Regions from separate parts of the Paracidovorax sp. genome, predicted to be linked through region 2. Evidence: predicted binding sites of a transcription regulator. Region 2 holds the regulator's gene; each other region holds the start of a gene.
The links. The regulator sigma-54, encoded in region 2, starts transcription at its own class of promoters, with help from an activator protein. The targets are predictions, from matches to a motif close to TGGCANGNAANCTGCTTT.
Positions count from the first base shown of each region.

Region 1: a site for sigma-54 is predicted at 3,490-3,507, ahead of adh (aldehyde dehydrogenase). Genes of this name have one in related genera too.
Region 3: a site for sigma-54 is predicted at 2,058-2,075, ahead of AC3A84_RS07480 (BMP family protein). Genes of this name have one in related genera too.

Region 1 covers NZ_JBXYZY010000021.1:97,075-107,653, reverse strand. Annotated here, with positions in the region: gene AC3A84_RS07465 (ABC transporter permease) at 1-213, shown strand, start outside; gene AC3A84_RS07460 (GNAT family N-acetyltransferase) at 249-842, shown strand; gene AC3A84_RS07455 (amidohydrolase family protein) at 1,031-2,305, shown strand; gene AC3A84_RS07450 (YebC/PmpR family DNA-binding transcriptional regulator) at 2,386-3,105, opposite strand; gene adh (aldehyde dehydrogenase) at 3,574-5,094, shown strand; gene adhP (alcohol dehydrogenase AdhP) at 5,384-6,415, shown strand; gene AC3A84_RS07435 (DUF779 domain-containing protein) at 6,548-6,976, shown strand; gene AC3A84_RS07430 (NAD-dependent protein deacetylase) at 7,098-7,976, opposite strand; gene sbcB (exodeoxyribonuclease I) at 7,985-9,424, opposite strand; gene AC3A84_RS07420 (lytic murein transglycosylase) at 9,485-10,579, shown strand, end outside.
Region 2 covers NZ_JBXYZY010000011.1:13,524-24,102, reverse strand. Annotated here, with positions in the region: gene AC3A84_RS05590 (methyl-accepting chemotaxis protein) at 1-1,267, shown strand, start outside; gene AC3A84_RS05585 (TspO/MBR family protein) at 1,486-2,001, shown strand; gene AC3A84_RS05580 (RNA polymerase factor sigma-54) at 2,002-3,576, opposite strand; gene lptB (LPS export ABC transporter ATP-binding protein) at 3,576-4,376, opposite strand; gene lptA (lipopolysaccharide transport periplasmic protein LptA) at 4,373-5,026, opposite strand; gene AC3A84_RS05565 (thiol:disulfide interchange protein DsbA/DsbL) at 5,341-5,997, opposite strand; gene AC3A84_RS05560 (SPOR domain-containing protein) at 6,100-6,789, opposite strand; gene argS (arginine--tRNA ligase) at 6,807-8,516, opposite strand; gene AC3A84_RS05550 (PsiF family protein) at 8,648-9,010, shown strand; gene AC3A84_RS05545 (DUF2214 family protein) at 9,111-9,566, opposite strand; gene AC3A84_RS05540 (DUF3016 domain-containing protein) at 9,711-10,274, opposite strand; gene AC3A84_RS05535 (LysR family transcriptional regulator) at 10,356-10,579, opposite strand, start outside.
Region 3 covers NZ_JBXYZY010000021.1:110,048-120,626, forward strand. Annotated here, with positions in the region: gene AC3A84_RS07475 (ABC transporter ATP-binding protein) at 1-949, opposite strand, end outside; gene AC3A84_RS07480 (BMP family protein) at 988-2,001, opposite strand; gene upp (uracil phosphoribosyltransferase) at 2,109-2,738, opposite strand; gene AC3A84_RS07490 (threo-3-hydroxy-L-aspartate ammonia-lyase) at 2,886-3,854, opposite strand; gene AC3A84_RS07495 (M3 family metallopeptidase) at 4,012-6,078, opposite strand; partial or broken gene AC3A84_RS07500 (M24 family metallopeptidase) at 6,097-7,914, opposite strand; gene AC3A84_RS07505 (leucyl aminopeptidase) at 7,911-9,389, opposite strand; gene AC3A84_RS07510 (ExbD/TolR family protein) at 9,433-9,858, opposite strand; gene AC3A84_RS07515 (ExbD/TolR family protein) at 9,874-10,293, opposite strand; gene AC3A84_RS07520 (MotA/TolQ/ExbB proton channel family protein) at 10,296-10,579, opposite strand, start outside.

The sequences.
Region 1 (10,579 bases), on a different contig from region 2:
TGGCGGCCCGGCAAGGCGCTGCTGGGCGCCCTGCTGTTCGCGTTCTTCGACGCGCTGCAGCTGCGCCTGCAGCAGGCGGGCGATGCCTGGCTGCCCTATCAGGTGTACCTGATGCTGCCCTACCTGCTGTCGATCCTGGCGCTGGTGCTGGTGGCGCGCCGCGCCGCCTACCCGCAGGCCCTGATGAAGCCCTATCGCAAGGGCGAGCGCTAGCCTGTAGCCACCACGGGCGCCTCTACCATGGGCGGATGCCCGAAGCCCCCACCTGCATCGACCCCGCCCTGCTGCAATCGCCCCGACTGCGGCTGCGTCCGTGGACACCGGCGGACCGCGCGCCGTTCGCCGCGCTGAATGCCGACCCGGAGGTGATGCAGCACTTCCCCGCTCCGCTGGACCGCGCCCAGAGCGACGCACTGGCCGACCGCATCGAGACGCTGATCGGCCACCAGGGCTGGGGCTTCTGGGCGGCGGATGGGCTGGGCGCGGAGGGCGGGCCGCAATTCATCGGCTTCGTCGGCCTGAACCGCCCCACGGCCCCGCTGCCCTTCAACCCCTGCGTGGAGATCGGCTGGCGTCTGGCCCGCCGCTTCTGGGGCCTGGGTCTGGCCACCGAGGGCGCCCGGCTGGCGCTGCGGGCGGGCTTCGAGATGCTGGGCCTGGACGAGATCGTGGCCTTCACGGCGCAAGGCAATCGGCGCTCGCGGGCCGTGATGGAACGCCTGGGCATGCGCGAATCGCCGGCAGAGGCGTTCGAGCATCCCGCCGTCCCGCATGGGCACCGGGTGCGCCCGCATGTGCTCTATCGCTTGCCCCGTGCGCGTTGGCGGGCCAGTGGAGCGTAGAGCCGGCCGGCCTCACGGTCACGCCTCAACGGCGGCACCGCCGAATGGCAGGGTTCGCCCCGCGAGTGACAGATGCGAGACCGACGCTGCGCCCGTCCCGTGCCCCGCTGAAGTCCCTCGGGCTGGCCCAGAATATGCACGCCATCCGCGCAGCCCCTTCCCCCATCTCTTCCGCAAGAACCCCAGCCATGCTCGACCTGCTGATCCACCACGCCACCCTGCCCGACGGACGCCAGCACATGTCCGTCGCCATCCAGGACGGGCGCATCGTGGAGGTCGCGCAAGGCCTGCAGGCGCCTGCGCACCAGGCGGTCGATGCCGGCGGTCTGCTGCTGTCGCCCCCTTTCGTTGACGCGCATTTCCACCTCGACTCGGCCCTCAGCTACGGCCAGCCGCGCGTGAACGAAAGCGGCACGCTGCTCGAAGGCATCGCGCTCTGGGGCGAGCTGAAACCCACGCTCACGCACGAGGCCATCGTGGAACGCGCCCTCGCCTATTGCGACTGGGCCGTGGCGCGCGGCCTGCTCGCCATCCGCAGCCATGTGGACACCAGCGATCCAAGCCTGCTCACCGTGCGGGCCTTGCTCGACGTGAAGGCCCGCGTGGCGCCCTACCTCGACCTGCAGCTGGTCGCCTTCCCGCAGGACGGCGTGCTGCGCCGGCCCGGCGGGCTGGACAGCCTCACGCGCGCGCTGGACCTGGGCGTGGAGGTGGTCGGCGGCATCCCGCATTTCGAGCGCACCAATGCCCAGGGGGCCGAGAGCGTGCGCCTGCTGTGTGAGCTGGCCGCCGAGCGTGGCCTGCGGGTGGATATGCATTGCGACGAGTCCGACGACCCGCTCTCGCGCCATGTCGAGACGTTGGCCGCCGAGACCGTGCGCCTGGGCCTGCAGGGGCGCGTCACCGGCTCCCACCTCACGTCGATGCACAGCATGGACAACTACTACGTCAGCAAACTGATCCCGCTGATGGCCGAAGCGCAGCTCGGCGTGGTGGCCAACCCGCTGATCAACATCACCCTGCAGGGCCGGCACGACAGCTACCCCAAGCGCCGCGGCATGACCCGCGTGCCCGAGCTGATGGCCGCCGGCCTGACCGTCGCCTTCGGCCATGACTGCGTGATGGACCCCTGGTATGCCGGCGGCAGCGCCGACATGCTGGAAGCCGCCCACATGGGCCTGCACGTGGCGCAGATGACCGGCCAGCAGGCCATGCGCCAGTGCTTCGAGGCCGTGACGGTGAATCCGGCGCGGCTGCTGGGCCTGGAAGGCTATGGCATCGGCCCCGGCTGCCACGCCGACCTGGTGCTGCTGCATGCGCGCGATCCGGTGGAGGCCATCCGCCTGCGCGCCACGCGGCTGGCGGTATGGCGGCGCGGCCGCCAAGTGGCCGGCAGCCCCGCGCCGGTGGCGCAGCTCTCGCTGCCCGGCAGGCCGGCGCAGGTCAGTCTGCTGGCCGTCTGAAGCAGCGTTTCCCGCAAGAAAACGGCCTGCCGCCCTGATGAACAGAGCGCAGGCCGCTATCAAAAGCGAAGCAGTAAGCCTCAACCCTTGAGGCCGACGAACATTTCCTGCACGTCGTCATGCCCGTCGATGGCGGCCAGGAAGCTCTCCACCTCGTCCAGCGCCTCGGCGCTTAGGTTGGCCGGATCGACCGGGTTCTTGGGCTGATAGCCCAGCTTGGCCGACAGCACCGTAAAGCCCTGGGCCGGCAGCGCACGGCTCACCAGGTCCAGATCGGCGGGGTCGGTAATGAACAGCGTCGTGCCTTCCTGCTCGCCCGGCTCGAAGTCCTGCGCGCCGGCCTCGATGGCGGCCACCTCGGCATCGGCACCGGCGTGGCCGGCGGTGGATTCGGCCTCGATGAAGCCGACATGGTTGAAGTCCCACGACACGGAACCGGATGTGCCCAGCTGGCCCTTGCGGAACAGCACGCGCATTTCAGGCGCGGTGCGATTCACGTTGTCGGTCAGGCATTCGACCATCACCGGAACCTGGTGGGGCGCGAAGCCTTCATAGATCACGCGCTGGTAATCGACGGCATCGGCGCCCACGCCCGAGCCCTTCTTCACCGCACGCTCGAGTGTGTCCTTGGGCATGGACGCCTTGCGGGCCTGCTCCATCGCCAGGCGCAGGCGCGAATTGCCGGCCGGATCGGCGCCGCTGCGGGCCGCCACGATGATTTCCTTGACGAGCTTGCCGAACAGCTTGCCCTTGGCATCGGCGACCTGCGCCTTGCCCTTTGCTTTCCATTGCGCACCCATGGTGGCGCCTCCTGCGATTGATGGCGGGGGCCTGCCTGCCGCAGGGCGCCCCGAGCGGCGGACCGCCCCGATGGTGGGGCGGCTTGCCGGTCTTGAACCGGGCAAAGGCGCTCTGTGGGCCTGCCCGGCTGTAGCGGGGGATTCTAGGCGCGCGGCAGGGGCTGGGTCGCCGCCCGCCGTGCGCCGGCGGAGCGTCGCGGCGCAACCGTTCAGAAATGGAACAGGTGGCACACCCGGACTGTGCCACGGCACAGGCGGAACACCCCGCTCGCTGCCCCGTTTCTGTCGCAAAGCCGCGAAGTGCCGGCGCAGCGGGCCTGATCGCGGCCTCAAACCAAGGGTTGTCCCGTAGCGCCCCGCCCTTCACACCCAGTGGAAAAGCGCTGGCATGCGACTTGCCCTTGAAGGAGTGCGAGTGCGCCACGGCGCGCAGCATTCCACCGAAAACCATCCCAGGAGACAAGCACCATGAACATGGCAGAAATCGCAAGCCTCGGTATCGCCAACCCCTACAAGAAGCAGTATGGCAACTACATCGGCGGGCAGTGGGTGCCCCCGGCGGACGGCCAGTATTTCGAGAACAGCTCGCCGATCAACGGCCAGGTGTTCACCTCGGTGCCGCGTTCCAACGACAAGGACGTGAATGCCGCGCTCGACGCGGCGCACAAGGCCAAGGCCGCCTGGGGCAAGACCTCCACCACCGACCGCGCGAACATCCTGCTGAAGATCGCCGACCGCATGGAAGCCAACCTGCTGACCATCGCCGTGGCGGAAACCATCGACAACGGCAAGCCGCTGCGCGAGACCATGGCGGCCGACATTCCCCTGGCCATCGACCACTTCCGCTACTTCGCGGGTGCGGTGCGCGCCCAGGAAGGCGGCATCAGCGAGATCGACCACGACACCGTGGCCTACCACTTCCATGAGCCGCTGGGCGTCGTCGGCCAGATCATTCCCTGGAACTTCCCCATCCTGATGGCCGTCTGGAAGCTGGCCCCGGCCCTGGCCGCCGGCAACTGCGTGGTGCTCAAGCCCGCCGAGCAGACGCCCGCCTCCATCCTGGTGCTGCTGGAAATCATCGACGACCTGCTGCCGGCCGGCGTGCTGAACGTGGTCAACGGCTTCGGGCTGGAGGCCGGCAAGCCACTCGCGTCCAGCAACCGCATCGCAAAGATCGCCTTCACGGGCGAGACCACCACCGGCCGGCTGATCATGCAGTACGCCAGCCAGAACATCATCCCCGTCACGCTGGAGCTGGGCGGCAAGAGCCCCAACATCTTCTTCGAGGACGTGCTGGCCGCCGACGACGCCTTTTTCGACAAGGCACTGGAAGGCTTCACCATGTTCGCGCTGAACCAGGGCGAGGTCTGCACCTGCCCCAGCCGCGTGCTGATCCAGGAATCGATCTACGACCGTTTCATGGAACGCGCCCTGAAGCGCGTGGCCGCCATCACCCAGGGCCACCCGCTCGACAAGAGCACCATGATCGGCGCGCAGGCCTCGCAGGAGCAGCTGGAGAAGATCCTCTCGTACCTGGATCTGGGCAAGCAGGAAGGCGCCGAATGCCTGATCGGCGGCGAGCGCAACATGCTCGGCGGCGACCTGGCCGGCGGCTACTACATCAAGCCCACGGTGTTCAAGGGCCACAACAAGATGCGCATCTTCCAGGAAGAGATCTTCGGCCCGGTGGTGTCCGTCACCACCTTCAAGACCGAAGAAGAAGCGCTGGAAATCGCCAACGACACGCTCTACGGCCTGGGTGCCGGCGTGTGGAGCCGCGATGGCGCACGTGCCTTCCGCATGGGCCGCGGCATCCAGGCCGGCCGCGTGTGGACCAACTGCTACCACGCCTACCCCGCGCACGCGGCCTTCGGCGGCTACAAGCAGTCCGGCATCGGCCGCGAAAACCACAAGATGATGCTCGACCACTACCAGCAGACCAAGAACCTGCTGGTGAGCTACAGCCCCAACAAGCTGGGCTTCTTCTGAGGCGACGGGACCCCCCGTCCCCGCGATGCGGGGCGCTCTGATGGGTGAGGAAAGGGCTGCAAGGCGCAAGCCGCAGCCATAGCAGCAGCTATGGCGAGGATTGGCAACGCAGCAGCCTGCCCCCCGCCCCCGTAGAGGCGCGCCGTGCGCGAGGGACCGGGCCCACCGTTGCCCTCACGGTTCTGCAGACGGCTTGACCTGCGTCAGCTGGTTCAGCTGGAGGGCGGCTTATGGTCAAAGCCGGCCCTCCCGATCACTCCCTCCGCGCCAAAGAAAAGGAACCCGAGCCATGACCGCCAAGACCATGAAAGCCGCCGTCGTCCGCGAATTCGGCAAGCCTCTGACCATCGAAGAGGTGCCCGTTCCGACCCCGGCCGACGACCAGATCCTCGTGAAGATCGAGGCCTCCGGCGTCTGCCATACCGACCTGCACGCCGCCGAAGGTGACTGGCCGGTCAAGCCCAACCCGCCGTTCATTCCCGGCCACGAAGGCGTGGGCTTCGTCGCCGCCATCGGCAAGAACGTCAAGCACGTCAAGGAAGGCGACCGCGTGGGCGTACCGTGGTTGCATTCGGCCTGCGGCTGCTGCACCCATTGCCTGGGCGGCTGGGAAACGCTGTGCGAATCGCAGAGCAACACCGGCTATTCGGTCAACGGCGGCTTCGCGGACTACGCGCTGGCCGACCCGAACTTCGTAGGCCACCTGCCCAAGGACGTGAGCTTCGTGGACATCGCACCCGTGCTGTGCGCGGGCGTCACGGTTTACAAGGGCCTGAAGGTGACGGACACCAAGCCGGGCGACTGGGTCGTGATTTCCGGCATCGGCGGCCTGGGCCACATGGCCGTGCAATACGCCAGAGCCATGGGCCTGAATGTGGCTGCCGTGGACGTGGAAGACGACAAACTCGAACTCGCCCGCAAGCTAGGCGCGAGCGTCACCGTCAACGCCCTGAAGAATGACCCCGCCGCCTACCTGCAAAAGGAGATCGGCGGCGCCCACGGCGCGCTCGTCACCGCCGTTTCGCCCAAGGCCTTTGAGCAGGCGCTGGGCATGGTGCGGCGCGGCGGCACCGTCGCGCTCAACGGCCTGCCGCCCGGCAATTTCCCGCTGCCCATCTTCGACATGGTGCTGCGCGGCGTCACGGTGCGCGGCTCCATCGTCGGCACGCGCCTGGACCTGCAGGAGTCGCTCGACTTCGCCGCGCGCGGCCAGGTCAAGGCCACGGTGAGCACCGAGAAGCTGGAGAACATCAACGACATCTTCACCCGCATGCACAAGGGGCAGATCCAGGGGCGTATCGTGCTGGACATGGCGGCCTGACACGCGCCCCCGCTTCCCGTCCGCCCAGGGCGGGGAGCAGCCTGCAGCAAGGCGCGTGGCACGGGCTTCCACCGGCGGACCGCACAACACGAAAGGCCCCACCCGGGGCCTTCTTCACGGAGACGACAGACCATGCCAGACACCCGCTTGCAGGAAGCCACGGCCACCGCACCCCAGGCGGCCATGCGCGTATCCGCCACGCCACAAGCCGTGGCGCTCATCGAACGGCTGCGCGCCCAGCACGGCCCGCTCATGTTCCACCAGTCGGGCGGCTGCTGCGATGGCAGCGCGCCCATGTGCTTCGCCCAGGGCGAATTCATGCTGGGCGACTCCGACGTGCTGCTCGGCGAGATCGCCGGCACGCCCTTCTACATGAGCCGATCGCAGTTCGAGTACTGGGAGCACACGCACCTCATCATCGACGCGGTGCCCGGCAACGGCGGCATGTTCTCGCTGGAGCGGCCCACCGGCCTGCGCTTTCTTACACGCTCGCGGCTCTATGGCGACGAGGAATGGGCAGCCATTGAAGCGCTGGGCCCGCCGCAGAGCGGGCAGGGCTGACCGAAAGCTGCCGTGGCTCGCTTCGGGGCCCCGACATCCTTGCCGCGTTACGCCGCCGGGACACCAATGCCGCGCCGCGGGGACTGCGCCTTCAGCTCGCTCGCCAGCAAGGCGGGCTCCGTCAGCCCAAGAGCGCTGCGGCCTCCGCCAGCGTATGCCCCACATCGCTTTGCAGCTTGAGAGTGAAGAGCGCATCGCCGCGCGTGCGGCCCTGGTTCACCGCGGCGATGGGCTTGCCCGCCTCAGACGCCGCCTGTACGAAGCGAAAGCCTGAATACACCATGAGCGAGGAGCCGACCACCAGCGCCGCGTCGGAGCGCTGCAGGGCCTCGCGTGCGGCCAACACGCGCTCGCGCGGCACGTTCTCGCCGAAGAACACCACGTCGGGTTTCAGCGGGCCCTGCCCGCAGGCCGGGCAGGCCGGCACGGCGAAGCTGGAGAAATCCAGGCCGTCCAGATAGGCATCGCCGTCGGGCGCCGTTTCCGCCTGGAGATGGGCCCAGGCGGGATTGGCCTCCAGCAGGCGTTGCTGCAGCGCGGCGCGGGGCATGCGCGCCTCGCAATGCATGCAGCGCACGGTGTCGATGCGGCCGTGCAGATCGACCGTGCTACGGCTGCCCGCCGCATCGTGCAGGCCGTCGACGTTCTGGGTCAGCAGCATTTCCACATGGCCCAGGGCCTCCAGCTGCGCCAGGGCCCGGTGCGCCGCGCCCGGCTGCGCATGGCCCATGACGCGCCAGCCGATCAGGCTGCGCGCCCAGTAGCGCTGGCGCGTGGCCTCCTCGCCCATGAAGGCCTGGAAGGTGACAGGCTGCGGCCGCTTCCACTGCCCCTCGGCATCGCGGTAATCGGGAATGCCGGAGGCCGTACTGCAGCCCGCCCCGGTGAGCACGAAAAGCCGGGGGTGGGCGCGGATGAAGGCGGCCAGCCGGGCCGGTTCCGCCAGGGCGCCTTCAGGCTGGGCCGCATCGAGCGGCAGGAACGCGGGCGTGCCGGACATGGTTGCGCCTACATCGCCGGCGCGATGCTCTCGGCGTAATCGTAGAGCGCGCCGAGGATCTCTTCGCCGCGCTCGTCGGCCTCGCCGCCCAATGTGTCCAGCCGCGCGAACAGCTCGTCGAAGGTAAGCGCGCCGCCCTGCCCCTCCATCAGGCAGGCCACGCGGTGCTCTTCCCAGCGCTCCAGGTCGTCCTCGGTGAGCGTGTGCGGGAAGTTGCGCGCCCGATACCGCCAGGCCAGCTCTTCGAGCCGCTCGTCGTCGAAGCCCGGGCGGGCCTCGGCGAGCTTTTCGGGCGGCAGGCTGCGCAGGCGCTCCAGGCGCCGGCGATCCTCGTTGCCGACGAAGCCGCCGTAGAGGTCTTGATCCACATCCGGCGCGGGCCCGTCCTGCGGGCGGGAGAACACCTTGGCCCAGATGGCGGTGAGGTCCGGCAGCGCGCGCGCCGCCGCCGCATGCCGCGCGGCCTGCTCCAGGTCGATGCCCCAGCGCTCGGCCGTGTCGCGGGTCAGCGTGTTGACGTTGCCCACCACCATGGGAGACTTGTTCAGATGCACCGTCTTGACCGGCAGCCGGGTGACGCCTTCCGGCAGTTCGTCGCTACGGGTGAACATGCGCAGGCGGATGGTGTCGGCATCCAGCCGCGCCAGCTCGGACGGGTCTTGCGACAGGTCCCAGGCGATCAGTTCGTTGCGGTTGGTCGGGTGGCTGGCCAGCGGCCACATCACGCCCAGGCAGCCGCGCTCGGTGGGGAACATGCCCGAAACATGCAGGAAGGGCCGCGCCGTCTCCACCGTTGCGGGCAGGCGCAACTCGGCCGCCACGCGGTCTTTCTTGTGCAGGCTGAGGGCGAAATCAAACAGCTTGGGTTGCCGCTCGCGGATGAGCCGGGCCAGCGCGATGGTGGCGCGCACGTCGGAGAGCGCATCGTGCGCCGCCTCGTGCGCCAGGCCGTTGGCCTTGGACAGATGCTCGAGCTTGAAGCTGGGCGAGCCGTCCTCTTTGGTGGGCCATTCCATACCTTCGGGCCGCAGCGCATAGGTCATTCGCACCACGTCCAGCAGGTCCCAGCGGCCGCACTGGTTCTGCCATTCGCGGGCGTATGGGTCCATCAGGTTGCGCCAGAACATGAAGCGCGTGATCTCGTCGTCGAACCGGATGGTGTTGTAACCCACACCGATGGTGCCAGGCCGGGCCAGTTCGGCCTCGATGCGGGCGGCGAATTCATGCTCGGGCACGCCGCGCTCCAGGCATAGCTGCGGCGTGATGCCGGTGATGAGGCAAGACTCCGGGTCGGGCAGATAGTCGGGCGCGGGCCGGCAGTAGATCATCAACGGCTCGCCGATCTCGTTCAGATCCGCATCGGTGCGGATGCCCGCGAACTGGGCCGGCCGGTCGCGCCGGGTGTTGGCACCAAAGGTTTCGTAGTCGTGCCAGAGAAAGGTGTGCATGGATTCGCGGCTGCAGGAAACACAAAACCGCAAGTATGCCGGGGCCGACGACAATGGCGCATGCTCTTCACACCGAATCGCCCGTCGTTCGCCGCAGTGTCACCAGCCACCGCCCAGCGCCGCCTCCTGCCCTGGACCTTGCCGCTCGCCTGCGCCGCACTGGCGCTGGTGGGTGGCTGCGCCACGCCCGTGGGCCCCACCGGCCCCGCCACGCCTCCCAGCAGCCCTCCCGCCGTGCCCGCCCCGGCCACCACGGCACCCAGCACGGCTGCGCCAGCCCCTGAAACTGCCGCACAGGTCGCCGAAGAGAACAGCTTCAAGGCCTGGCTGGATTCCTTCGGCCGCGAGGCGCTGGTCGCCGGCATCCGCCCCGCCACCGTGCAGCAGGTGCTGCTGAGCGCCCGCCTGCTGCCCCGCGTCATCGAGCTGGACCGTGCTCAGCCCGAATTCACGCGCACGCCGTGGGCCTATCTGGACAGCGCCGTCTCCCCGCAGCGCGTTACCGCCGGCCGCGCCAAGCGGATGGAATACCGCATGCCGCTGGGCGCGGCCGAGGCGCGCTACGGCGTGCCGGCATCGATCATCACCGCCATCTGGGGCATGGAAAGCAACTACGGCGGCAATTTCGGCAGCTTCCGTGCCGTGGATGCGCTGGCGACCCTGGCCTTCGAGGGCCGGCGCCGCGACTGGGCGCGCTCGGAGCTGCTGGCGGCCCTGCGCATCGTGGACCAGGGCGACATTCCTGCCGACCGCATGGTCGGCTCCTGGGCCGGGGCCATGGGTAACACCCAGTTCCTGCCCTCCGTCTTCCTGGCCCATGCAGTCGATGCCGACGGCGACGGCCGGCGCGACATCTGGGGCAGCATTCCCGATGTCACCGCCTCCACCGCCAACTACCTGGCCAGCGCGGGCTGGCGCCGGGGCGAGCCCTGGGGCGTGGAAGTGCGCCTGCCCACCGGCTTCGACCACAGCCGCGCCGAACTGAACGTGCGGCAAACCTCCACGCAATGGGCCGCCGACGGTGTGCAGGCCATGGACGGCCAGCCGCTGCCCGCATTCGATGCGGCCTCGGTCATCGAGCCTGCCGGCGCGCGCGGCCCGGCGTTCCTGGTCGGACCCAACTTCCGCGCCATCCTGCGCTACAACAACTCCATC
Region 2 (10,579 bases):
CCTCTCGCACGCCAAGGCCGAGCTCGCACTCAAGCCGGTGACCGCCATCGCGAAGGAGCTCGACGCCGCGCAACTGCGTGAATTGGCCGAGCGCGGCGGCTATGCCGAAGCCGTGATCGACGGCGCCGACCAGCTGCTCTACGCCGCCAAGGTCGAGGGCACTCCGTGGACGCTGGCCGTTGCCATCGACCGTGCGCAAGCCACGCAGTCGGTGCAGAACCTGCTGCAGGTCGCGGCCGGCATCACCGCGCTGTGCGTGCTGATGGCCGTGGCGCTGCTCACGGTGGCTGTGAGCCGCCAGCTGCGCCGCCTGGCGCTGGTGCGCGATGCGCTGGAAGACATCGCGTCTGGAGAGGGCGACCTGACCCGCCGTCTTGCCACCCACGGCAATGACGAGCTGACGCAGATCGCCAGCGCCTTCAACCGCTTCGTGGACAAGATCGCTGCCGTGCTGATCCGCATCCGCGATTCATCCGAATCGGTGCGCGTGGCCACCAGCGAGATCGCCAGCGGCAATCATGACCTGTCCGCCCGCACGGAGCAGCAGGCCAGCTCGCTGGAGGAAACCGCAGCGGCCATGGAGCAGCTGACGGCCACCGTCAAGCAGAACGCCGACAACGCGCGCCAGGCGCGGCAGCTGGCCGACCAGGCCTCGGAGGTCGCCGTGCACGGGGGCGGCGTAGTAGGCCAGGTGGTGACGACGATGGGAGGTATCGAGGCATCGGCCCGCAAGATCGTGGACATCATCGGCGTGATCGACGGCATCGCCTTCCAGACCAACATCCTCGCGCTGAACGCCGCTGTCGAGGCCGCCCGTGCGGGCGAGCAGGGCCGGGGCTTCGCCGTCGTCGCCAGCGAGGTCCGTACCCTGGCCCAACGCAGCGCCACCGCGGCCAAGGAGATCAAGCTCCTCATCGACGGCTCGGTCGCCCAGGTCAACGCGGGCAGCCGGCTGGTGCAGGATGCTGGAAGCACCATGGACCAGGTGGTGGACAGCGTTCGCCGCGTGACCGCCATCGTGGCGGAGATCAGCGCCGCCACCCAGGAGCAGAGCACGGGCATCTCTGAGGTCGGCAGCGCCGTGAGCCAGATGGACCAGGCCACGCAGCAGAACGCCGCGCTCGTGGAAGAGGCGACCGCCGCCGCGCAGTCGCTGCAGCAGCAGGCGGCGCAGCTGGCCGATGCCGTGGCGGGCTTCAAGCTGGCGGCGGGAGGCGACGCCGCGCTGCCGGCGCTGCCGGCGCTGCCGGCGCTGCCGCGGCACTGAGCCCCGTGACCGCACTGAGCGGTCAGCGCATGCGCCGGGCCTCGCATGAGGCACTTTTCGGGCTGCAGCGCTTGTTCTGCCAGCGCAATGTGCTATTCAATCAATAGCAAACTGAACCATGGAAAAGGCCGGTACGCCGCCCGATCCGCGTGCGGTCTTACAGACACTGGCGCATGAAGGGCCGCACCGGCAGCATCCGCCACCCCCACAGTGCAGCCATGTCATTTCACGCAGCCCCCCGCCCCCGCTTCACCGCCCACACCTGGCTGGCCCTGGCCGGCTGGCTGGCGCTGACCTTCGCCACGGCCGCCATCGGCGGCGTAGCCTCGGTGCAGGCTCCGGCCTTCTACGCGCAACTCACGCAGCCTTCGTGGTCGCCGCCGCCCGGTGTCTTCGGTCCGGTCTGGACGGTGCTCTACGCGGTGATGGCCATCGCCGCCTGGCTGGTGTGGCGTGAGCCCGCCAGCGGCGCGCGCCGCCGGACGCTGACGCTCTTTTGCTTGCAGCTGGTGCTCAACGGTCTCTGGAGCTGGCTGTTCTTCGCCTGGCATCTGGGCGCCTGGGCGCTGGCTGACATCGCCCTCTTGTGGCTGACGGTGGCCGCCACGCTGACGGGCTTCTGGCGCATCAAGCCGCTGGCGGGTGCGCTGCTGGTGCCCTATCTGGCCTGGATCAGCTTCGCCGCGGCGCTCAACGTCACGCTCTGGCGCATGAACCCGCAGCTGCTGGGCTGATCACAGCGCCTTGCGCAGGTTGGCCGGGGCGATGCGCAGCGCCTCGCGGTACTTGGCCACCGTGCGGCGGGCGCATTCGATGCCCTGCTCCTTGAGCATTTCCGCGATCTGGCTGTCCGACAGCGGCTTGGCCGGACTCTCGGCCGAAACGAACTGCTTGATGAGCGCCCGCACGGCCGTGCTGGAGGCATTGCCGCCGGTTTCGGTGCCCAGGCCCGAACCGAAGAAGTACTTCAGCTCGTAGGTGCCCTGGGGCGTGGCCATGTACTTGGCCGTGGTCACGCGGCTGATGGTCGATTCGTGCAGGCCGAGTTCGTCTGCGATGTCGCGCAGCACCAGCGGCCGCATGGCCAGCTCGCCATGCACGAAGAAGTTGCGCTGGCGGTCCACGATGGCGCGCGACACGCGCAGGATGGTATCGAAGCGCTGCTGGATGTTCTTGATGAACCAGCGCGCCTCCTGCAGCCGCTGCTGCATGGCCTGGTGGCCCTCGCCGCCCCGGTTGCCGCGCAGCGCGCCGGCATAGACGTCGTGCACGCGCAGGCGCGGCATCACGTCGGGGTTGAGCTGCACGCTGAAGTTCTGCTGCGCGCCGCGCCCGGTCTTCTTGACGATGACGTCGGGCACGATGATGTTGCGCTCCACCTCGACGAAGCGCCGGCCCGGCCGGGGCTCCAGCCGTGCGATCAGCGCCATGGCGGCGCGGGTGCGCTCTTCGCTGCCGCCGCCGCACAGCGGCGTGAGGCGGCGCACGTCGCGCTTGGCCAGCATCTCCAGCGGCTGCTCGCAGATGCGCAGCGCGACCTGCAGCACGTCGGCATCGGCCTCGCGGGCTTCGGCCAGGGCGCGCAGCTGCAGCGTCAAACATTCGGCCAGGCCGCGCGCGCCCACGCCGGTGGGCTCCAGGCTCTGCAGCAGGCGCAGGGCGACGGTGAAGCGGTGGACCAGCTCTTCGAGCTGTTCAAGGTCGGCATCGCCGGCCAGGCTCCGGGCCAGCGATTCGAGCGACTCGTCGAGGTAGCCGTCGTCGTTGAGGGATTCGATCAAAAAGCGCAGCGCCGCCGTATCCAGCGGCGAGAGGCGCAGCGAAAGCGCCTGGCGGTGCAGGAAGGCGGTGAGCGATTCACCGCTGCGGGCCAGCTCGGTGGCATCGGCCTGGCCGTCTTCGTCGCCGGTGCGGTTGCGTGCCGGGGCGTCGCCGCCCCATTCGCTGTCGTCGGGCGAGAAGTCCACCGTGCCGTCGCCTTCCCAGTCGGGCGCTTCGGTGACGGCGTCGGGGCCTGCGGGCACGTCGGCATCGCCCCCGCCCTCGGCGGCCGTGGAAGTGGTGGTGCTGGCCGATGCGGCGCCGTAGGGCGACTCATCTTCCGTCACGGGCGTGTCGGCCTGGGGCAGGCCGAACTCTTCGCGCGGTGCGTCTTCGAGGTTGCGCTCCAGGAAGGGGTTGTCGTCGAGCATCTGCTCGACTTCCTGCGACAGTTCCAGCGTGGAGAGCTGCAGCAGCCGGATCGATTGCTGCAGCTGGGGGGTGAGCGCGAGGTGTTGGGAGACCCGCAGGGAAAGGCCAGGCTTCATCACATCCGGAAATGCTCGCCCAGGTACACGCGGCGCACCTCGGCGTTGTCCACGATGTCGGCGGGCGTGCCCTGCGCCAGCACGGTGCCGTCGCTGATGATGAAGGCGTGGTCGCAGATACCCAGCGTCTCACGCACGTTGTGGTCGGTGATGAGCACGCCGATGCCGCGCTCCTTCAGAAAGCCGATGATGCGCTGGATCTCGATCACGGCGATGGGGTCGATCCCGGCGAAGGGCTCGTCCAGCAGGATGAAGCGCGGCTGCGTGGCCAGCGCCCGGGCGATCTCGACGCGGCGGCGCTCGCCGCCCGAGAGGGCCAGCGCGGGCGAGGCGCGCAGGTGCTCCACGCGCAACTCCTGCAGCAGCGCCGTCAGCCGCTCCTCGATCTCCGCGCGGGAAAGCGGCTTGCCGTCTGCGTCCTTCTGCAGCTCCAGCACCGCCCGCACGTTCTCTTCCACGTTCAGCTTGCGGAAGATCGACGCTTCCTGGGGCAGGTACGACAGACCCAGGCGCGAGCGCCGGTGGATGGGCATGTTGGCGACCGACTGGCCGTCAATGACGATGTCGCCGCCGTCGCTGCGCACCAGCCCGACGATCATGTAGAACGACGTGGTCTTGCCCGCGCCGTTGGGTCCCAGCAGGCCGACGACTTCGCCCTTCTGCACGGTGAGCGACACGTCCTTGACCACCTTGCGGCTGCCGTAGGACTTCTGCAGGTGGCGTGCCTCCAGGCGGCTGCCCGGGGCCGCAGCGCTGGCGGCCGCGGACGTGGAAATGGGGGAGGAAAAGGATTCGCTCACTTGCTCGCGCCGCTCTTCATATCGGTACTGGGCCGCAGGGTGGGTGCGGGCGTGGCGGGCGCAGGCGTTGCCGCCGGCGCATCGGGAGCGGACTCCTTGGGCGCCAGCACCGCGCGCACGCGGCCGCCGGGGGTGCCCGAGGCGGTGCCCGCAGGCGCCGTGCGCTGGCCATCGACGGTCAGCACATCGGTCACGCTGTTGTAGAAGATGACCGCACCCGCCATCTCGTCGGAGAGCGCACCGCCGCGGTAGCGGCGCATTTCGGCGCGTCCGATGAGCTTGACCGTGTCGGCGCGGCCGTCGTATTCGATGGTCTGGGCCTCGCCTTCGACGAATTCATCGGGCGCGCCGGCCACGGTGTCGCGCTTCTGGCGGAAGAAAGCGCGCTTGCCGGGCTCGGCCGTCACCACTCCGTGCTGGAAGCCGTCCGGGTCCTGGCGGACATCGACCCGCGCGCCCCGCAGCACCATGGTGCCCTTGGTCAGCACGACCCGGCCGGTGAAGACGCTGGTCTGCTGGAGCTCATCGTGGCGCAGGGAATCGGCCTCGATGTTCATGGGCTTGTTGCGGTCGGCCTTTTCGGCGCGGGCGCCCCACGAGGCACAGGCCAGCGCGCAGAGCAGAAGGAGCGGGAGCAGTCTTGTTCTCATAGGGCACGAATCTTGCAGACATTGTACTGACCTGACGATTCAGGTCCGCAGAAAGCGTTTGCCGAGCCGGGTGAGCCTGAGTGGCACACCAGACGGCAAGCCCAGCATCATGCACGGCCTGCGCGGCCCGGGTAAGAAGCCTGCATGAATTTCCCGCACCCAGCGGCTTGCGACCCGCAAGGCCTGCGGCAGCAAGGCCAGACACCATGGCCCGAGCCACCGGAGTCACCGCGCATCTGCGGAAAGAAAAAAGCGCGCCAGAGGCGCGCCTTGGATGTCCGGGCGTCAAGCCGGGGCTACGCCCCGCGCCTTCTTCAGCCCTTGCGGGCCTGGGCGGCCAGATAGTCCACCACCTGCAGCACGCTGGACATGCTGCCAGCCATGGTGCCGTCGGTGTAATAACGGCCAGCGACGCCCATCGAAGGTACCCCTTCCACGCCATAGGCCTCCTGCAGCTGCGTCGCCTTGCGGACCAGGTTGGACACGGAGAACGAGTTGTAGGCTTCCTTGAACTTCGCCACGTCAACGCCCTGCTTGCCGATCCAGTCGAAGATCAGCTCGTCCTTGTTGAGCGGCAGGCGCTCGACATGGATGGCGCGGAACACCTTGACGTGCAGCTCGGGCACCTTGCCCATGCTCTCCAGCGCGAAGTAGAGCTTCTGTTGCGGCACGAAGCTGGCATTGAAGGCCACGGGAACACGGCGGATCACCAGCTCCTTGGGCGCGGCCTTGATCCAGGCGTCCAGCTCAGGCTCGAAGGCGTTGCAATGCGGGCAGCTGTACCAGAAGAACTCGATCACCTCGACCTTGCCGGCCGGTGCTTCGCTCTGCACCGGCTTGGCCAGCCGCACATAGTCCTTGCCTTCCTTGAACTGGCGCGGCTGCGCCAGGGCGGGGGTGGCTGCCGGCAGGGCGACGGCAGCAGCGGCCAGCGCTGTGGCGGTGGACAGGGAAAACTCGCGGCGTTTCATCAAGAGATCACTCCTAGTTCATGACAGAACATTTGAGCGGCCAGAGGCCGCAAAGTTTCACAGGGCCGCCAAGGCGCAGGCCATAAGGCCCGCCACGAAGGCTCAGCGCTGCACGCGCACCAGGGCGGATTCGACGCCAGCGCCGTCCAGCTTGCCCTTGAGCGAGTCAGCATCGTCGCGTTTGGCGAAGGGGCCCACGCGCACGCGGTAGACCGTACGGCCGTTCTGCTCGCGCTCGCTCACGCGCGCCTCCCAGCCCAGCATGGCGAGCTTGGCGCGCTGCGCATCGGCATCGGCCTGGGTGCGGAAGGCGCCGGCCTGCACGAAATAGTCGAACGGATCGGCACCAGAGGCCGCGGCCGGCGCCGCCGGACTCGGGCTGGCCGCCGAGCGGGCCTTGGCCAGATCGCCCAGCGGGTCCGCGCTGGCCGTGGCCGGCTTGCTGGCGGCAGTGCGCGGTGCGGAAGCGGTGGCGGCCACGGGCGGCGCCGTCACCGGGCCAGCCGCGGGGGCAGCCGGAGTGGAGGGAGAGACGGCGCCTGCAGCGGTGGGATCGCCAGGCGTGGCCGGCACGGCCGGGCGCGCGGGGTTCTTGCCGTACAGGGGCGAATTCGGGTCCCAGTTCTTGTTGCGCTGGGCCTCGTCCTGCTCGGAGCCGCGTGCGTTGCCCTTATTCAGGAAGGGCACCGGCACCTTGGTGACGTACACCGCCACGGCCAGAGCAACCCCCAGGCCGACGATCATTCCGATAATGAGGCCGACGGCCGTCCCACCGCGTTGCTGCTGTTTCATCTTTTGGTCTTTGCCGTTCACATTCTGGCGGGCGCATCCACGCCCAGCACCTTCAGGCCATTGTGCAATACCTGCGCTGTGGCGGCGACGAGGGCCAGGCGGGCCCTCTTCACAGTCTCGTCGTCCACCAGGATGCGCTCGGCGTCGTAGTAGCTGTGGTAGCTGGCGGCCAGGTCGCGCAGGTAGAAGGTCACGTCGTGCGGGGCCTCTCCCTCGGCGGCGGCGGTGAGCATCTCGGGGTACTTGGCCAGTTGCAGCATGAGAGCCTGGGCCTGCGGGCCTTCCAGCGCCGAGAGGTCCACGTCCTTGAGCGATGCCACGTCACTGCCGCCGGCCTCTGCCCAAGCGCGCAGCACCGAGCAGATGCGCGCATGCGCGTACTGCACGTAATAGACCGGGTTGTCGTTGTTCTGCGCCACGGCCAGATCGACGTCGAAGGTGTATTCGGTGTCGGGCTTGCGGCTGAGCAGGAAGAAGCGCACCGCGTCCTTGCTGGTCCACTCGATCAGGTCGCGCAGCGTGACGTAGCTGCCCGCACGCTTGCTGATCTTGACCTCTTCGCCGCCCTTGACCACGCGCACCATGGTGTGCAGCACGTAGTCGGGGTAGCCCTGCGGAATGCCCACGTCGGCGGCCTGCAGGCCGGCGCGCACGCGGGCGATGGTGCCATGGTGGTCCGTGCCCTGGATGTTCACGACCTTGGTGAAGCCGCGCTCCCACTTGGCGATGTGGTAGGCCACATCAGGCACGAAGTACGTGAACGTGCCGTCCTGCTTGCGCATGACGCGGTCCTTGTCGTCGCCGTAGTCGGTGCTCTTGAGCCAGAGCGCGCCGTCCTGTTCGTAGGTCTTGCCGTTGGCGATGAGCCTGTTCACCGTGGCCTCGACGCGGCCGCTGGTGTACAGGCTGGACTCCAGGTAGTACTCGTCGAACTGGAGGTTGAACGCCTGCAGGTCCTTGTCCTGCTCATTGCGCAGGTAGGCCACGGCGAACTGACGGATGTTGTCGTAGTCCTCGACATCGCCATTGGCCGTGAACTCGCGGTCGTCAGCCTTCACCGTGGCCTTGGCCTTGAAGGCCTCGGCGATTTCGGCGATGTAGTCACCGTTGTAGAAGTTCTTGGCCAGCGGGTTGTCGCTGCCGGTGGGCCAGCAATCGTCGCCGGGCTTGAAGCCCTTGGCGCGCAGCTGCGTGCTCTTGGTCAGGGTGTCGATCTGCACGCCCGCGTCGTTGTAATAGAACTCGCGGTGCACCTTCCAGCCCTGGGTGCTGAACAGGTTGCAGATCGCATCGCCGAGCGCCGCCTGGCGGCCGTGGCCCACGTGCAGCGGGCCGGTGGGGTTGGCGGAGACGAACTCGACCAGCACACGCTGGCCGTTGTCGGGCTGATAGCCGAAGCGCTCGCCGGCGGCCAGCACCTCGCGCACCACTTCCTGCTTGGCGGCGGGCTTCAAACGAATGTTCAGAAAGCCGGGGCCGGCGATCTCGATGGCATCGACCCAGCGGGCAAAGGCCGGCGTGGCCTCCAGTGCAGCCTTGAGCTGCTCACCCAGCGCACGCGGGTTGAGCTTGAGCGGCTTGGCCAGCTGCATGGCGGCGGTGCAGGCGAAGTCGCCGTGCGCGGCCACCTTGGGCGATTCGAAGGCGGCTCGCCCAGCAGCGCCGGGCGAGAGTTTTTCCAGCTCGCCGGCCAGCGCCGCGAGCAATTCCTGTTTGACGGAGAGCATGGGGGCGGATTCTACGGGGGCCGGTCATCCGCTCGAACCACCGGAGCGTTATGCTCCCTGGGCCCTGCCAAACACTGCCGATACCCGGCGCCAGACAGGGCCTGACTACCCCTCAACTGCAGGAGCATTACATGAAGAGTCTGCTTTCCCTGGTGTCCGCCGCCACCCTCGCCCTGACGCTGGGCGCTGCCGCCCATGCCGCCGACGCACCGGCCGCTGCCGCATCCGCCCCGGCGGCGGCCGCCTCGGCTCCCGCCAAGGCGCACACGGCGCAGCAAGGCAAGATGGCCACCTGCAACGCCGAAGCCAAGGACAAGACGCTCAAGGGCGACGAACGCAAGGCCTTCATGAAGGACTGCCTGTCCGCCAGCAAGCAGGAAAAGCAGCAGACCAAGATGAAGACCTGCAATGTCGAAGCCAAGGAAAAGACGCTCAAGGGCGACGAACGCAAGGCCTTCATGAAGGAATGCCTGAGCAACAAGCCCGCCGCCTAACCCCCGGCCCGGCCCATGCCGCCAGCCTGGCGGCCGGCCCCGACCCCGCCCGCCGCACCCCGGCGCGCGGGGTTTTTCTTTGGCAGATCGGCAAGCACCGTCAGCGCGTGCCCACGCCGCGCGCGAGGAACACGGCCAGCAGCGGGATCACGGCCAGCAGGTGCGCCTCGACCATCACCAGCCGGCGCGTGGAGCGCACCTCGTCCGCGGCGGGCAGCGCGCCACCCGCACGCACGGCGCCCAGCCAGCGCCGATAGCGCAGCGTGGGCACCAGCGACAGCACGCCGACGGCGACGAAGAGCGTGACCTTGGCGTGCAGCAGCGGCTGCGACCAGTACCACCCGAAGCCCTTGATGCCCCACCAGGTGCGCGCCAGGCCGGTGGCCAGCACCAGCAGCGCAGAGACCCCGTAGAGCAGGTCCACGCGGGCCAGGCGCTGCAGGGCAGCGGCATTGAGCCACTCGGTGCGGCACAACGCCGCCTGGCTGGCCACGAAGGTGACCATGGCGAGAATGGAAAGCAGGTGGGCGTAAGCCAGCAGAGCTTCGGTGGTCATGGCAGATGGACGCTCAAGAGCGTATGTCGTGGGGAAGGGCGCCCCAGGGCGCGCAGCGGCCCGGGGCGAACGCCGCGCCATGCTACCTGCCCGCACGCGCAGGCGCATGACAGCCCCCTCCCGCAGCCCGGTGGCAGTGGTCGGTCAGCCGGCGCGGGGCGGGAATTCGCGGCGCAGCCAGGCGTCGAGCAGCGCCTTCTCGGCGCCCAGCGGATCGGCTGCAGCGGACAGCCGCGCGGGTGCAGGCGATGAATCTCCCAGCTGCCGGCGGCCCTGGCGCAGCACGCGGCCGCCTTCGGTGCGCAGCGTGAATTCCAGGTCGATGCGCGACATGCCTGCCCGGCCGGCGCGCTGCACGTCGGCCAGCCGCACATCCAGCAACTGCCCGGGCGCCAACAGCGGAGCGGCCCGATCCGCCACGTAGAGACACAGTGCGTCGAGCCAGGCTCGGCGGGCTTTGGCGGACTCGCCGGGCGACATGCGCGCATCGCTCATCGTCGCCGGATCGGCATAGGTGATGCTGACGATGCCGGCAGGGATGCCGCCCTGCGCTTGCGCGGGGGGCTGGACGGAGGGCTGCTGCGCGCAGGCCCCCAGCAGCAGGGCCGCCGCTGCTACCACGGCGGGCCGAAGGCCCCGCAAGCGGACGTGGCGGCCGGCGCAGGCCACGGCAGCGACGGGCGGATGGATGGGCTGCGGCAGGCGCATGGCGGTGTTCTCCCTCTCTCTCGGTCTGTGATGGCAATGGATGCAGTTGCAGGTACGGCTGTGCGGCGGCCCGACACGGCCTCAGCCGCCGACGCGGCGCCAGAAGTCGGGCTGGGCGTAGTGGTGCTTCAGATAGTCGATCCACAGCCGCACACGCAGCGGCAGGTGCTTGGCATGGGGAAAGACCACGTAGATCCCGTTGGGCGGCGCCGCGAACTCTTCCAGCACGGCCACCAGGCGGCCCGCGGCGATCTCGGCCTCGACCTCCCAGGTGCTGCGCCAGGCGATGCCCCAGCCGCCCAGGC
Region 3 (10,579 bases), on a different contig from region 2:
TGGGCACGCGCATGCCGCACAGCACGTCGGCCAGGGCCACCTGGCCGTTGCCCGAGACGCCCGCGATGGCGGTGATCTCGCCCGCGCGCAGCGTGAGGTTCACGCCGTGCAGCGCATCGCGCCCGCCGGCGGTGTGGACGCCCTCCAGCGTGCAGACGGCATCGCCCACCCGGCGGGCGGGGCGGCGCTCGGCGCGTTCGACGGCGTGGCCCACCATCCACTGCGCGAGCTGGGCCTGCGTGGTGCCCTGGGCGGGCGCCTCGGCCACCAGCCGGCCCTGGCGCAGCACGGCCACGCGGTGCGAGACGCGCAGCACCTCGCCCAGCTTGTGGCTGATGAAGATGATGGACAGGCCCTCGGCGACCATCTGCGAGAGGGTGGCGAAGAGGGCCTCGCTCTCCTGCGGCGTGAGCACGGCCGTGGGCTCGTCGAGGATGAGGATGCGCGCGCCCCGGTAGAGCGCCTTGAGGATCTCCACCCGCTGGCGCTCGCCCACCGAGAGGTCGCCCACGCGCGCATCGGGCGACGCCGGCAGGCCGAAGCGCCGCGATACCTCCAGCAGCCGCGCTCGGGCCGCGCTGCGGCGCGAGAACGGCTGCCAGAGCGGCTCGCTGCCCAGCAGCACGTTGTCCAGCACGCTCAGGTTGTCGGCCAGCGTGAAATGCTGGTGCACCATGCCGATGCCGGCCGCCAGCGCCGCGCGCGGCTGGCCGGGCGGCAACGGGCGGCCGAAGGCCTTGATGTCCCCTTCGTCCGCCACGTAGTGGCCGAACAGGATGGACATCAGCGTGGACTTGCCAGCGCCGTTTTCGCCCAGAAGCGCCAGCACCTCGCCGCGCAGGAGCGTCAGCGAGATGTCGTCATTGGCCACCAGGCTGCCGAAGCGCTTGGTGATGCCCGAGAGCTGCAGCACGGTGCCCGGCGCGGGAACCGGCGGTGGTGCGAGCATGGAAGGCAGAGGCGGGAGCGGCCGCGTCCAGTTCAGAACTACTTGGCGGTGGACTTGGGCTGGCTGTCGTCCACCTTCACGGTGAACTTGCCCGCCAGGATCTCGGCTTCGCGGGCCTTGACCTTCGCGACCAACTCGGCCGGCACCTTCTTCTCGAAGGTGCCCAGCGGGCTGAGGGACGATCCCTTGTGCTTCATCATCGAATAGGGGCCGTAGTCTTCCGCCGTGAACTTTCCGGCTTTGACCAGGCCGATGGCACGCTCCACCGTAGGCTCCATGTGCCAGAGGGCGGAGGCGACGACCGTGTCGGGGTACTGCGGCTGCGTGTCGATCACATTGCCAATGGCGAGCTTGCCCTTTTCCTTGGCTGCATCGCTGACGCCAAAGCGCTCGGCATAGAGCACGTCCGCGCCCTTGTCGATCATGGCGAAGGTGGCTTCCTTGGCCTTCGGCGGGTCGAACCAGCTGTTGATGAAAGTGATGGTGAACTCCACCTTGGGGTTCACTTCCCTGGCGCCGGCCATGAAGGCGTGCATCAGGCGGTTGACCTCGGGAATGGGAAAGCCGCCGACCATGCCGATCTTGTTCGTCTTGGTCATGCCGCCCGCGATCATGCCGCTGAGGTAAGCCGGTTCCTGAATGTAGTTGTCGAAGACGCTGAAGTTGGGCGCCTGGGGCTTGCCGGAGGAGCCCAGCACGAAGGCGGTCTTGGGGAAATCCTTGGCCACCTTGCGGGCAGCGGCCTCCACGCCAAACACCTCGCCGAAGATCAGCTGGTTGCCGCCGTTCGCGTACTCGCGCATCACGCGCTCATAGTCGGCGTTGGCGACGTTCTCGCTGCTTTTGTATTCGATCTCGCCGCGTGCCTCGGCCGCCTTGAGGGCTTTGTGGATGCGGCTCACCCATTGCTGTTCGTAGGGCACCGTGTAGATGGCCGCCACTTTCAGCCTGGGCTCCTGCGCCAGTGCTGCCAGCGGGGCCATGCCCAGGGTGGCGGAGATGGCGAGCGAGGTGCAGAGCAGTCGTCCGGTGAAGAGGCGGCGGTTGTGCATGGCGGTATCCAGGGCGGGCTCGGGTTCGAGCCGGGAGGTTGAATCGTTCCTCTGGATTGGCAAGATGCATGCCAGCCGCATCGCTGGCATGCCCGCCCGAAATGCCCTTATTTGGTGCCGAAGATGCGGTCGCCCGCGTCGCCCAGGCCCGGCAGGATGTAGCCGTGCTCGTTGAGCTCGCGGTCGATGGCGGCGGTGTAGATCGGCACGTCGGGGTGGGCCTTCTGCAGCGTGGCCACGCCTTCCGGTGCGGCCAGCAGGCAGACGAACTTGATCGAGCGCGGGGTGAGCTTCTTGATCCGGTCCACGGCGGCCGCGGCGGAGTTGCCGGTGGCGAGCATCGGGTCCACGACGATCACGTCGCGTTCCTGCATCTCGGAGGGCATCTTGAAGTAGTACTCGACCGGCTGCAGCGTGTCCGGGTCGCGGTAGAGGCCGATGTGGCCGATGCGCGCGCCCGGGATCACGTTGAGCATGCCGTCCAGGAAGCCGTTGCCGGCGCGCAGGATGGACACCAGCACCTGCTTCTTGCCGTCGATGACGCGGCCGGTCATGGTCTCCAGCGGGGTCTCGATCTCGAGGTCCGAGAGCGGCATGTCGCGGGTGATCTCGTAGGCCATCAGCGTGCTCAGCTCGCCCAGCAGGCGGCGGAAGCTGTTGGTGCTGGCGTCCTTGCGGCGCATCAGGGTCAGCTTGTGCTGCACCAGGGGATGGGTGATGACGTGAACGTTGCTCATGGGCTGGGCCTCTTATTGGGACAAAGCGAAATCGCTGGAAAGGGAAATAGGGAGACGGAGTGGCAGGCGGGAGGCGCACTTCCACACCGCTTGCCGCAGGCAGCGATTTTGCCTGCCCGCCTGCCTGCTGCAGCGGGCCGCGCTGCGTCAGGCGGCGAGAAAGCGCGAGAGGCGGTCCATATCGACGTTGCCGCCGCTGATGACGATGCCCACGCGCTGGCCGTGCAGGTCGATGCCGCCGTGCTGCGCGCCTGCCAGGGCCAGCGCGCCGGTGGGCTCGACAACGATCTTCATGCGCTCGGCATAGAAGCGCAGCGCCGCCACCAGCTGCTCGTCGGTGGCGGTGACGATGTCGGCCACGTGGCGCTGGATGATGGGGAAGGTGATCTCGCCCGGCGACTGGGACTGTGCGCCGTCGGCGATGGTGCGCGGCGTGTCGATGCGCACGATGCGGCTGGCGCGCAGCGACTGCTGCACGTCGTTGCCCGCGGCCGGCTCCACGCCGATCACCTGGCACTGCGGCGCCAGGGCCTGCGCTGCCAGCAGGCAGCCCGAGAGCAGGCCGCCGCCGCCCAGGCAGACGAAGAGGTAGTCCAGATCGGGCACCTCCTGCAGCAGCTCCAGCGCCACCGTGCCCTGGCCGGCGATGACGTGCGGATGGTCGAAGGGCGGCACCAGGGTCATGCCGCGCTCTTCGGCCAGGCGGCGGCTGATGGCCTCGCGGTCCTCGGTGAAACGGTTGAAGGTGACCACCTGTGCGCCGTATTCGCGCGTGGCGGCGATCTTGGCCGCAGGCGCGTCCTCGGGCATGACGATCAGGGCCGGCATGTCCAGCAGCCGTGCCGACAGCGCGATGGCCTGCGCGTGGTTGCCCGACGAGAAGGCCAGCACGCCGCGTTCGCGCTGCGCGTCGCTGAATCGGCTGAGCGTGTTGTAGGCGCCGCGGAATTTGAAGGCGCCCATGCGCTGCAGGTTCTCGCACTTGAAGAAGAGCTGCGCGCCCAGCTGCGCGTCGGCCGTGCTGGAGCGCAGCACCGGCGTATGGTGCGCCACCCCCTGCAGCCGCCGGGCGGCATCGGTGACGTCGTCGAAGGTGGGCGGGGCGATGGGGTTCATGGTGGCGTCCTGTGGATGCGGCCGGTCCGGAGGCGGTCGGTGCGCACCATGATACGCCCGCATCTCCGCATTTTTTGATGCCCTCATTGCTCCGCAGCGCGCCTGGATGCTGCGCAGCCTGCTATCAAAAGAGGTGCATCTTCCAGGCCGCCGCCGCTCAGGCCGTCGCGTGCGCTGCGTTCGCCATGCCGCGATGGCGCAGCAGGGCGTCAAGGGTCGGCGCCCGGCCCCTGAAGGACTGGAAAGACTCGATGGCCGGGCGGCTGCCGCCCGCCTCCAGGATGGAATGCAGATAGCGCTCGCCGGTGCTGCGCTCGGCCACGCCCGGCTCGCGCGCCTCTTCCTCAAAAGCGGCATAGGCGTCGGCGCTGAGTACCTCGGCCCACTGGTAGCTGTAGTAGCCCGCCGCATAGCCGCCCGCGAAGATGTGGCTGAAGGCGTGCGTGTAGCGCACGTAGGGCGCCTGCGGCAGCACGGCGATCGCGCGGCTCACGGCCTGCATCGTGGGCACGGTCTGCGGGGCGGGGTCGGTGTGCAGGCGCAGGTCCACCAGCGAGCGTTCGACCTGGTTCAGCGTCTGCATGCCGGACTGGAAGTTCTTCGCGGCCAGCATCTTGCAGTAGAGCGCTTCGGGCAGCGGCTGGCCGGTGTCGGCGTGGGCTGTGATGGCCTGCAGCACGGGCCATTCCCAGCAGAAGTTCTCCATCATCTGGCTGGGCAGCTCCACGGCGTCCCACTCCACGCCACGGATGCCGGCCACGTCCAGGGTGTCCACCTGGGTCAGCAGATGGTGCAGGGCGTGCCCGAATTCGTGGAACAGCGTGATCACGTCGCCATGCTCCAGCAGGGCGGGCCGGCCTTGCACCCCCTCGGCGAAGTTGCACACCAGCACCGCCACGGGCAGGCGCGGCTCGCTGTCGCCCGGGCGCTTCCAGCGGTTGACGATGCCGTTCATCCAGGCGCCGCCCCGCTTGCCCGGGCGCACGAACGGGTCCAGGTAGCAATGGCCCAGCGCCTGCCCGCCGCGCTCGATGCGATAGGGCCGCACGGACGGGTGCCACACGTCGGCCGCTGCGTCGTGGATGGAGATGCCGAAGAGGTTCTCCGCCAGCCGGAACAGGCCCTGCAGCACCGCGGGGAACGGGAAGTAGGGCTTGAGGTCCTGCGCGCTGAACTGGTAGCGGGCCTGCTTGAGCTTTTCGGCGATGAAGGCCCAGTCCCAGGGCTGAGGGTCCTCGATGTCCAGCGCCTCGCGGGCGAAGTCGCTCAGCTCTGCCACGTCCTGCAGCGCCGAGCGGCGTGCCCGTGCGGCCAGGTCGAGCAGGAAGGTCTCGACCTCGGCGGGGCTGTTCGCCATTTTGGTGGCGAGCGACAGCTCGGCGTAGTTGGCGAAGCCCAGCATGGCGGCGAGCTCGCGGCGCAGCGCGAGGATCTCGTCGATGACCGGCGTGTTGTCTAGGCGCGCCTGTTCGGGCGGCGCCAGGTCGGATGCCCGCGTGCTATTGGCGCGGTGCAGGCGTGCGCGCAGCTCGCGGTCTTCGGCGAACTGCATCACGGCCAGGTACACGGGCATCTTCAGGCTGAGCTTGAACTGCCCTTCGTGGCCGTCCGCCCGGGCCGCGGCCGCGGCGGCCTGCAGCGTGTCCTGGGGCACGCCGGCTACTTCCGGCGCGTTGGCGAGGTAGTGCCAGCCGTCGGTGGCGTCCAGCGCGTTCTCGCTGAACTGCTTGCTCAGCGCTGCCAGGCGCGCCTTGATGGCGGCAAAGCGCTGCTGCGCCGGGCCTGCCAGATGGGCGCCCGAGAGCTCGAACCCCTGCAGTGCCAGGGTGCGGGCGCGAGCCTGTGCGGGCGTGAGCGCGGCCGAGTCCAGCCTTTCGTAGAGGCGGTGCAGCGGCGCGCTCGCGCCCAGCTGTGTCCAGAACTCCACCACCTTGGGCATGGTCTCGCCGATGGCCTTGCGCAGGGCCGGGCTGTCGTTCACGGCGGCCAGGTGCTGCACCACCAGCCAGTCGCGGCTCAACTGGTCGCTCGGCGCGCCCAGCAGCCGCTCCAGCGTGGGCCAGTCCATGTCGGGCCGGCGCAGCAGCTCGTCCAGGGCCTGCCGCGCGCTGTCGATGCGCTGGCCGATGGCCGCGGGGATGTCGGCAGGGTCGAGGCCGGTGAAGGAGATGCCAGGGCCGGTGGAGTCGCCGGGCAGGGCGGAGTCGGGAGTCGCTTGCGTCATGGAATGAGGTTGGGTGTGTTCCAGCAGCCACTGGCAGGCGAGGTCGTTGCCCAGTGCCGCGAGGCCGGGCAGCAGCGCCTCGCGCACGGTGGCGTGGTAGCGGTTGAGCCAGCGCACCTCTTCGGCCGTCAGCAGTTCGTGGCAGATGCAGCGCAGGTCGATGGGGCAGAGCGTCAGCGTCTCGAAGGCCAGGAATCGGCCGAAGGCGCTTTCGCCGGCGTCGGCCGCCAGCACCAGGTTTTCGATGCGAACGCCCCAGCGCCCGGGGCGGTAGATGCCGGGCTCGATCGAGGTGACCATGCCGGGGTGGATGACCGAATCCTCGCCCGCATCGCCACGCACGGAGATCGACTGCGGCCCTTCGTGGACGTTGAGGAACCATCCCACGCCGTGCCCGGTGCCGTGGCCGTAGTCAATGCTCTCGCGCCAGATCGGCGCGCGGGCCACGGCGTCGATCATGGGCGCGCGCGTGCCTTGCGGAAAGTGCAGGGTGGACAGCGCGATCATGCCCTTGAGCACCAGCGTGCAGTCGCGCCGCTGGGCATGGCTGGGCTGGCCCACGGCCCACATGCGTGTGATGTCCGTGGTGCCGCCTTCGTACTGCCCGCCGGAATCGAGGAGCAGCAGCCCGTCGCCTTCGATGCGGGCATGGGTGGCGTCGGTGGCCCGGTAGTGCGGCATGGCGCCGTTGGCGTTGAAGGCGGCGATGGTGGCGAAGCTCGGGCCCTTGAAGCCTGGCTGGCGGGCCCGTGCGGCGGTGACCTGGGTGTCGATGTCCAGCTCGGTGGGCGCTTCGCCGCGCGCAAGCTGGGCTTGCAGCGCCGCAAAGAACTCGGCCAGGGCCAGCCCGTCATGCACCATGGTGCGGCGAATGGCCGCGGCTTCCTGCTCGCTCTTGCGCGACTTCATCAGCACGCAGGGGTTGGTGGCCTGCACCGGCATGACGCCCTGCGCCAGTGCATGCAGGTGGCCGGCGGTGACCCGCCTGGGATCGATCAACACGCGGCAGCCGGGGGCCATGGCCTGCAGTGCGCCTTTGGCATCGCCATAGGGCGCGAGCGCGATGCCGTCGGCCAGCAGCGCCTGCTGCACCTCGGCGGGCATGCGGGCCGCATCCACGAACAGCGTGGCGCCCTGCGGGCCTATCAGCAGGTGGGCAAGGAAGACGGGGTTGTAGGGCACGTCGCTGCCGCGCAGGCCCAGCAGCCAGGCGATGTCGTCCAGGCTGGAGAGGAAATGCCATTCGGCCCCGTGCGCCTGCAGCCGTTCGCGCAGCAGGCGCATGCGGTCCGCACGCTCGTGGCCCTGCACGCCCGGGGGCAGGGCGGTGATGGGGGCGGCGGGCAGGGCCGGGCGGTCTTGCCACACCCCCGCCAGCGGGTCGATGCCAGTGCGCAATGGATGGCCCTGGGCGGTGCAGACGGATTCGAGCGGCCCGAGCACTGCGGCGGAGAGCACGTCGCCATCGACCGCCACGACACCGCCCGGTCCGGCCAGGTGGCAGAGCGATTCGAGATATTGGCTGGGTGCGCTCGGCAGGGCCTTGCGCATGGCGACGCCGCTGCCGGCGAGCTGGCGCTCGGCCTGCTCCCAGTAGCGGCTGTCCACCCAGAGCTCCGCCGCCTGCATTCCGACGGCCAGCGTGCCGACGGAGCCGTCGAAGCCGGTGAGCCAGCGCCGTCCCTGCCAGTGGCCGGGCAGGTATTCGGACAGGTGCGGGTCGGCCGAGGGGATCAGGCACGCGCCCAGACCGTGGTCCTGCATGTGCCGGCGCAGCCGGGCCAGGGGGGTGTCGTCGGTGGGCGGGGGGAGCGTGGCGTGGAGGAGCGGGTTCACGATGCGGCGCGGTCGATCAGGTACTGGGCGAGCAGGGGCACGGGCCGGCCGGTGCCGCCCTTGTCCTGGCCGCTTTTCCAGGCGGTGCCGGCGATGTCCAGGTGGGCCCAGGGGCCCTGCACGAAGCGCGAGAGAAAGCAGGCGGCCGTGACGCTGCCGCCGGGGCGCCCGCCGATGTTGGCGAGGTCGGCCACGCGCGACTTGAGCGACTCGTGGTAGGCCGCATCCAGCGGCATGCGCCAAGCCGGATCGGCCATCTTGTCGCCCGCCGCCAGCAGGGCCTGGCCCAGCGTGTCGCTGTTGGCGTAGAGGCCGCTGCGCACATGGCCCAGCGCGATCACGCAGGCGCCGGTGAGCGTCGCGATGTCGATGGTCTCGGCGGGTGCGAAGCGCTGTTGCGCATAGGTGAGCGCGTCGCAGAGGATCAGGCGGCCCTCCGCGTCGGTATTCAGCACTTCGATGGTGGTGCCGTTCAGCGCCTTGATGACGTCGCCGGGTTTCAGCGCATTGCCGGCGGGCATGTTCTCGCAGGCCACGATCACGGCGGCCAGGTTCACCTTGAGCCGCATCTCGGCGCAGGCGCGCAGCGTGCCCAGCACGCTGGCGGCGCCGCACATGTCGTACTTCATCTCGTCCATGGCCTCGGCCGGCTTGATCGAGATGCCGCCGGAGTCGAAGGTCACGCCCTTGCCGACCAGCGCCACGGGTGCGCGCTTGGCCTTGTCGCCCTGGTAGCGCAGCACGATCAGGCGCGGCTCCTGCGTGGAGCCCTGGGCCACTGCGAGGAAGGAGCGCATGCCCAGCGCCTCGATGGCTGCGCGATCGAACACCTCGACGTCCAGGCCCCAGTCGCGGCCCAGCGCCTGTGCGGCCTCTGCCAGATGCGTGGGGGTGCAGACATTGGGCGGCGTGTTGCCCAGATCGCGCGCCAGCGCCACGCCGTTGGCGATGGCCTGCGCCTGCGCCAGGCGGGCATGCAGCGCGCCATGGCGCTTCTCGTCCGGGGTGGCGAAGTGCAGTGTGCGCTCCGGTGGCGGCGCCGGCTGCTCACCCGTGCGATAGGCGTCGAAGCGGTAATCGGCCTGCTGCATTTCCAGCAGGGCGTGGGCGCAGAGCTCTTCGTCATCACCCAGCGCCCAGACGATGTTCGCGGCGCGCGTGGTGGCCAGGGCCTTGGCTGTGGCTCGGGCCAGGGCCGCGGCATCCGGCGCAGGCCCTGAAGCGGAGGCCTCGGTGCCCACCAGCAGCAAGCGGCGCGCCTTCACGCCGGCCACGGCCTGCAACAGCAGGGTTTGGCCGGACTTGGCAGTGAGCTCGCCTTCGGCCTGCAGGCGCGTCAGCAGACCGTCCGTGGCTTGGTCGATGGCCTTGGCGAGGCCCTTGAACTTGGAGGCGGTGATGCCGACGACGAGGCCGTCGCAATCGGCTTCCAGCAGGCGGGCAGGGTTGGCAAAAGACTGCAGTTGGAATTTCATAGGGGGTGTCCGGTTCGTTCGGGGTTGCGTGGATCGACGCGGCTCAGTCGAACTGCTCCTGGCCCGTCAGTCCGACCTTGGTGAGTCCGTGCTGCTTGATGGAGGCCATCACATGCACCACCGTGGCGTAGTTGGCGAGCGCATCGGGGCGCACGTGCAGTTCGGGATGGTCCGCCTGGGTGGCGGCGGTGGTCAGCCGCTCGTTCAGCGTGGCGAGGTCGATGGTCTCTCCGTTCCACTGAATGCGGTCTTGGGGCCCGATGCCGATGCGCACGATGCGCGTTTCCTTCTGCGGCGGCGGCGGGCTGTCGGTGGACGTGGGCAGATCCAGCTCGACCGTGTGCAGTTGCATCGGGATGGTGATGATCAGCATGATGAGCAGCACCAGCATCACGTCGATGAGCGGCGTGGTGTTGATCTCCATCATCAGTGCGTTGTCGGGCTTCTTTCCCTGTCTCGGCAAGGCCATGGTGGTTCTCCCGGGTCAGGGGGTACGGACCGGTTCGGTCACGAAGCCCAGCTTCTCGATGCCGGCATCCTGCGCGGCGCGCACGATGCGGCCCACCGGCAGGTAGCTGGCCGAGGCATCGCCATACACCTGCACCATGGGCTGCGGCTTGTGGGCCGCGGCTTCGGCGAAGCGCTGGCGCAGCGTATCGAGGCTGATCGGCACGGCGTTCCAGTAGATGCCGCCGTCGCGCGTCACTGACAGGTCGATGTCTTCCAACTGGGCCTGGCGCGGATCGTTGCTTTCCTTGGGCAGGACGACGGGCACGGTCTGCGTGGCCACCGGGATGGTGATGAGGAAGATGATGAGCAGCACCAGCATCACGTCCACCAGCGGGGTGGTGTTGATGGACGACACCAGCGGATCGCCGCTGTCGTGGCCGACGTTCATCGCCATGGTCAGGCCTCCAGCGTGATGGCGGGCTTGCCGCCCAGCAGCGCCGTGTGCAGGTGGGTGCCGAAATCGCGCACCTCATCGAGCGCCACCTTGTTGCGGCGCACCAGCCAGTTGTAGCCCAGCACGGCGGGCACGGCGGCGGCCAGGCCGATGGCGGTCATGATGAGCGCCTCGCCCACCGGGCCGGCCACCTTGTCGATGCTGGCCTGCCCCGCCAGGCCGATGGCCGTGAGCGCGTGGTAGATGCCCCAGACGGTGCCGAAGAGGCCCACGAAAGGCGCCGTCG